2 regions of the Rossellomorea sp. GQ25 genome follow, and region 2 is predicted to be linked to the other one. Evidence: a T-box and tRNA genes for the amino acid it is inferred to sense, from the RefSeq annotation. Region 2 holds a T-box; the other holds one or more tRNA genes.

Region 1 (3,426 bases), on a different contig from region 2:
AAGAGCTGGAGAACGTTCTATTCTCTAGCTAGAGATCACAAGTAGCTCATCCGTTTCTTCAACCAAAGTCGTCAAAGGAGGATTCACAGTCGTGTTTTCTCCTTTTTTTATGCCTAAAAGGATGATATTATTCTTTAAAAGATTTGTACTTAACGAGTGAAAGCTCTCATTGATGTGTTCTCCTGAAACAGGTATCAGCTTTAAATTGTTTCCTTTTAAATGATTCAATAATTTTAAGATGGTTTTAGACATCCCTTGAGAAATGATACTGTTCATCATCACATAGCTTGTTTGCATATTCGTTTGAATCACTTCATCGGCTCCTGCCCGCTCGGCATTCGCTACTTGATCTTTCTGGAGGATTTCAACGACCGTATATAAATCAGGGTGATTCCCTTTAATGGCAAGAAGAGTTAAGACAGAATTCATGTCTGCCGTTATCTCATCTTTATTTTGATCAGCGGTAATGATGGCGATCGATGCTTCATGGAGATTTACTTTTTTTAAAATGGCATCTCTAAAAGGGGTTCCCTTAACAAAATGGATATGGTTATTATTGTATGGATTCTTTTGCAGGGTTTCATCGACCAAAATGATATCACATTGGGACTGCAGGGAAGTTAGTTGGTTAATCACTTCACGCGTCCGCTCATTCCACCCTACGACTACAACATGATCCTTCCCCTTGAATGTTGCTTTGCCTTCCAAATAAGCATTTTGTGTCATGACCGTTTCGGCTGCAAGCATGACAAAATAAGTAGAAAGAAAACCGGCACCTACTAAAATGAGAATTATGCCAATCAGTCTGCCTTCAAACGATGTAGGAACAAAATCTCCATAACCCACAGTGGAAGTCGTAATAATCGCCCACCAGATCCCATCGAATAGAGAAGGGAAGGTATCGGGCTCTATGTAATGAATAATCGTTCCAAAAGAGAGCATCAGTGTAATCGCAATCATAAATATCCGAACAACTAAAGGCCAGCGCAAAAATCCCTGAAACATCTGCTGTACCATTCTACCAGCTCCTTTTCATCTGCACTGACCATTATTGCCTATTCAGGTTCTTCTCATAACTATGAAAGCCATTCTTTCTTTAACAAGCTGTACATGTAAGCATCATATTTATGGTCATCTTGAAGAATATACTCTCTGAGTAATCCTTCCTGTTTGAAACCAAGCTTTTCAATCACTCTTGAAGAAGCTTTATTAAATGGGACGATCACTGCCCCTACACGGTTCATTCCTCTATTTGTAAACAGATAGGTAAGTAAAGGAGAGAGTGCCTCTCCCATGATACCTTTACCCCAATGTCCGGGACTCAAGTCATAGCCTATTTCGCAGCGTTTATAGGCTTTGGAAATGGCGTGAAATCCGCATGTACCGAGTATTTTGTCAGTGGTATTCTCCACAATCGCCCAGCGCATGGGACCGCCTGTTTCAAGGTGCTTATCGTAGTTCTCTACCATACTGACAGCCACTTCTTTCGATTCGATCGGACTCATGCCAAAATAGCGGAGCACGTCCTCAGAAGTGTAAAGCTCATAAAGAAAATCAACATCTTTCATAGTGAGCTGTCTCAGTATGAATCTCTCGGTCTCTAAAACTGGATATTTTTCCATTATTTTCAACCCCTTTGTACATGAAAGTATATCATGGAAGTTCCCGGTTGAGGTTGAAAAGAAAAAACGAATAAAGAAAAAACCTTGGGATAATCCCAAGGTTTTTTTGGTATGGAGCATAGCGGGATCGAACCGCTGACCTTTTGGCTGCCAGCCAAACGCTCTCCCAGCTGAGCTAATGCCCCGTGAATCGGTCATGATTAATTATAAAAAAGTACCCGGCATTCGTCAATCATTTTTTTGCTTTTTTTTGTACTGGAATGTGAAACGATTTAAAAAGGCTTCGAACCAATGGTTCAAAGCCTTTTTAGATGTGAACCAAATCTGATCACTCCACATCTTCATCCTTTCATCTATTCAACAACTCTAAACCTTTCACCATTGCCAACGCTTCTTTATCGGCAATCACCGTGACGTGTTCGTGGCGATTCAAGATAGAAGCAGGGAAGTTCTCAGAGATTTCTCCTTCAACTAACTTTTTCATGGCCACTTGTTTAGCCTCACCTGAAACAAGCAGAAGGATTTCTTTGCTCTTCATAATCGTAGAAATCCCCATCGTAATGGCTTGTGCAGGTACTTCATCAATCGAGTCAAAATAACGGGCATTTGCCTCACGTGTAGACTGAGCAAGCTCGACAATGTGGGTGTTAGAATCAAAAGAAGTACCTGGTTCATTAAATCCGATATGTCCGTTGCTGCCGATTCCCAGAATTTGAAGATCGATTCCTCCATGTAAACGGATCTTTTCATCATATGCCTCACATTCCTTTTCGAGGTCGACTGCTTTTCCAGAAGGAATGTGGGTGTTCTCTGATTCAATATCAATATGTTTAAATAGGTGGTCATTCATGTAATGGTAGTAGCTGTTAGGGTGTTTACCGGACAATCCGATGTATTCGTCCAAATTAAATGAAGATACATGTTGATAGGAAGTCCTGTTCTGTTTATGGTCATTTATTAATGCCTCATAAAGACCTTGTGGTGTTCCGCCTGTGGCCAATCCCAGTGTCAGTTGTTCAGAGCTTTTTACCTTGGATAATAAATAGTCTTTAGCGACTTGACTCATTTCCTGGTAGTCTTTCACTTCAATTAGTTTCATGAGTATCATCCTCTCGAATATAGGCTATTTTTCCTTTACAAATCGTTGTGTATACATCTTTGTTTTTGTCTAATATGACAATGTCTGCATCTTTCAGGGGAGCAAGGCTTCCTTTTCGATCAAAGACATTTAATTGTCTGGCAGGATTTTCAGCGGTCATTTTGATCGCACTTCTCAAATCCCCGGTTGTGAATTCCTGGATATTTGTAAAGGCATCTTTCATCTTCAGTACGCTTCCTGCTAATGTGTCCTCGTCTAATAAGGCTTTCCCGTCCTTAACCGTCACCATCTGGCCGCCAAGATCATACTGGCCATTCTTCAAGCACTTGGCTCTCATGGAATCAGTGATGAGGATTAATCGCTCGTCTGTAATTTGATTGAAGGCCAATTGAATCACTTCTGGTCGAACGTGGATGCCGTCTGAAATTATTTCCACCATTAATTCCTGTCGTAAGAAGGAAGCTCCGACAATTCCAGGCTCACGATGATGAAGTCCCGACATTTGATTAAATAGATGGGTAACATGGGACAAGCCGGCATCGATGGCTTCCCCGACTTGATCGAAGGTAGCACTGGAATGCCCCACTGAAGCAACAATCCCATTCTCTTTTAAGTAACGGATCAATTCGTAGTCATCATCAAGTTCGGGAGCAAGTGTGACTAATTTTATATGGTTTTGAGATAGGGCCTGCCAGTGTTTAAACA
Region 2 (3,426 bases):
TCTAAGCTATATTCTCCAATCGATACGACGCGAACTTCTTCACCGTATTTTTCTCCGAATAAAGACATCGCCCCCATCGCTTTTGCCTCTGATAATGATTTAAGGGCTGTGTTCACTGGAATAGCCTTCCAAACCTTCTCATTGACGATGGTTTCGATTCGCTCAATCTCTTCTTGGGAAACAGAACCAAAATGAGAGAAGTCGAATCGCAGACGATCTGGTTCTACTAAAGAACCTGCCTGGTTTACATGCTCTCCAAGAACATCTTTCAATGCCTGATGAAGGATGTGAGTAGCTGTGTGATTTTTCTCCACTCTTGTTCTGGATTCACGGGACACTTTAGCAAGCACCTGTGCATGTTGCTCTAACGTACCCTCTTCAACGATGGCAGAGTGAAGGTTTTGGCCATTAGGCGCTTTCTTGACGTTTGTCACCAAAACTTTCACACCCAAAGCTTCAATGTACCCTTTATCGCCGATTTGTCCGCCGCTCTCCGCGTAGAAAGGTGTCTGGTCCAGAATGAATTGACATTCCTGTCCTTTATCTACTTTCGGCTGACGTTCATTGTCAACCAATAGTTCAAGAATAGTAGCACTCGTTTCTAAAGTGTCATACCCTACAAAGCGACTTTCTACCTTGATGTCACTAAGGACTCCACCCTGCACCTGCATGCTTCCTACATCCTGGCGAGCCGATCTCGCTCTTTCACGCTGAGCTTCCATTTCTTTTTCAAAACCATCATGATCAACTGTTAATCCTTCTTCTTCTGCATATTCTTCCGTTAATTCAACCGGGAATCCGTAGGTATCGTACAAACGGAAGACATCCTCACCAGGAACGACCTTATTACCTGCAGATTTTTGTACTTTGATGATGGAAGAAAGAATAGCAAGCCCCTCGTTCAATGTTTCGTGGAAACGATCTTCTTCATTTTTTACTACTTTTTGAATGAATTCCGCTTTTTGTTTCACTTCCGGATAGAAATCCACCATAATTTCAGAAACAACCGGGACCAATTCATACATGAATGGACGGTTGATTTCGATTTGTTTCGCAAAGCGAACCGCACGGCGAAGCAATCTTCTTAATACATACCCGCGGCCTTCATTGGAAGGAAGAGCTCCGTCACCGATGGCAAAGGCAACCGTTCTGATATGATCGGCGATGACCTTGAACGCTACGTCGATTTCACTGTCTTTGCCGTATGACTTACCGGAAATTTCTTCAGTAGCCGAAATGATCGGCATAAATAAATCAGTATCGAAGTTTGTACGTACTTCTTGAACCACACATGCCATACGTTCAAGTCCCATACCGGTATCAATATTCTTCTTAGGGAGCGGAGTGTACGTTCCGTCAGGGTTATGATTGAATTGTGAGAACACAAGGTTCCATACCTCAAGATAACGATCATTCTCTCCTCCAGGATATAATTCAGGGTCTTCAGGGTTGTCCCCATATTCCAGCCCACGGTCGTAGAAAATTTCTGTATTCGGCCCACTTGGACCTTCCCCGATATCCCAGAAGTTCCCTTCGATGCGAATGATTCGTTCAGCTGGTACGCCAACTTTTTTGTTCCAGATGTCGAATGCTTCGTGATCTTCGGGGTGAATGGTAACAGACAGTTTTTCAGGATCAAAACCGACCCATTTCGTGTCGGTCAAGAATTCCCAAGCCCATTCAATTGCTTCTACTTTAAAATATTCTCCAATCGAGAAGTTTCCAAGCATTTCGAAAAACGTGTGATGACGTGCTGTTTTCCCTACGTTTTCAATATCATTTGTACGAATCGACTTTTGGGCATTCACGATCCTTGGATTTTGAGGGATGACACGTCCATCAAAATATTTCTTTAATGTCGCTACCCCACTATTGATCCATAGAAGGGACGGATCCTCATGTGGAACCAATGATGCACTTGGTTCAACACTGTGTCCTTTTTCCTGAAAGAAATCTAAAAACTTCTGACGAATTTCTGCACCTGTTAATTTTTTCATTTGAAGCTTCCTCCTTTGTATGTATAGTTAAAAAAGAATACAAAAAAGCCCTCATCCCTAAAACAGGGACGAGAGCTATTCTCGCGGTACCACCCTGGTTATGAATAGAGAAAAGCCTTCAGCTTTTCTTATATTCATCCCTCAAAACACCTTAACGCGGCTACACGGCAGGCTTTACCTGCACTCAGGATTAGCATTCGGTTATCCTTCATCTAAAATCCCTTACAGCCTGGGGGGATTTCTCTCTGGTAGATGGACTATAACTTACTCGATCCTTCATTGCTTTCATTTTATACGAATACTTGTATATGTTGGATTATAGAAATATTCACTGTATTTGTCAATGTTGAGCCTAATTTTTTAATTTAATCTTCCCCTACTGCATGAATGAAGTGGGTTCGTCCATGTAAAATCGCTACTTTTACCACAGCTAAAAAGGGTACTGCAACAATCATGCCGATCACCCCCCCCACTTCACCACCAATGATAAGGGCCGCCATAATAAACAGTGGGTGCATATGAAGGCTTTTTCCGACAATGAAAGGCGATAAAATATTCCCCTCCAAGAATTGGAGAACTACTACCATGATGACGACATAAATCACCATATTGACAGAAATCGTACTTGCTACAATGGCAGCGGGAACCGCTCCGATAATCGGTCCGAAATAGGGTATTACATTGGTTACCCCAATGATCAATCCGAGAATCAAGGGATACTTCATGCCGATCAACCAGAGTGTGACGGCAGAAAGCCCCCCAATGATCAAACAAACTAAAAGCTGTCCCCTGATATAACCTCCCAGTGATTCATCCACATCCTTTGAGAATGAAATCGCACTGTCCCTCCATTTTTTAGGAGTAAGCTGCCACAGAAATTTTTTCACTTTGGTAATATCCTTTAATAAATAAAAAGAGACGAAGGGAATGATCGCAACAAGCAGAAGGCTGTTCATAAACTTCATCACAGTGGCCAAAACGGCTGCTACCAGCCCCGTCAACCAGGCTTCGATCCCATCTATTCTTTCCTCTAATTGAGATTGTATTCCGTCAGGCCAAGTGGAAGTCTCGCTTTGCACATAGTCCAGCCACCTCTGGTATTGTTTTGTAAATAGTGGCGCATTCTCTGATAAATCTTTCAGCTGATGTATGATGATCGGAGTTCCCTTATACACCGCGTATCCTAATCCTCCGAAGAAAAGGATGTAGATGAGCATGATTGCTATTCCTCTATGAATGCCGGCCTCATGGATTTTTTCTACTATAGGATGAAGCAAATATGCAATGAATCCCCCTATCAAGAAGGGAAGGAAGGAAAATAACATGACTTCCAGCACCGGATGCCATACAGGCTTCAATAAATAGAGAATATAAAGGAATAAAGCAAGAATAAGGGCAATTGAAAGTCGGTACAACCATTTGGCATAGG

The links. The T-box of region 2 lies ahead of alaS (alanine--tRNA ligase). A T-box ahead of a tRNA ligase gene usually reads a tRNA of that ligase, here a tRNA-Ala.
Region 1: it encodes a tRNA-Ala, which carries the amino acid that the T-box ahead of alaS (alanine--tRNA ligase) is inferred to sense. The anticodon was not compared.

What each region holds. Positions count from the first base shown of each region.
Region 1 is NZ_JCAXEQ010000003.1:479,629-483,054, forward strand. Features, by position in the region: gene AC6CIB_RS13215 (YugN-like family protein) at 1-32, shown strand, start outside; gene AC6CIB_RS13220 (potassium channel family protein) at 25-1,017, opposite strand; gene AC6CIB_RS13225 (GNAT family N-acetyltransferase) at 1,077-1,622, opposite strand; tRNA gene AC6CIB_RS13230 (tRNA-Ala) at 1,735-1,807, opposite strand; gene nagB (glucosamine-6-phosphate deaminase) at 1,972-2,721, opposite strand; gene nagA (N-acetylglucosamine-6-phosphate deacetylase) at 2,708-3,426, opposite strand, start outside.
Region 2 is NZ_JCAXEQ010000004.1:135,192-138,617, forward strand. Features, by position in the region: gene alaS (alanine--tRNA ligase) at 1-1,997, opposite strand, end outside; T-box leader at 2,059-2,286, opposite strand; gene AC6CIB_RS14100 (AI-2E family transporter) at 2,363-3,426, opposite strand, start outside.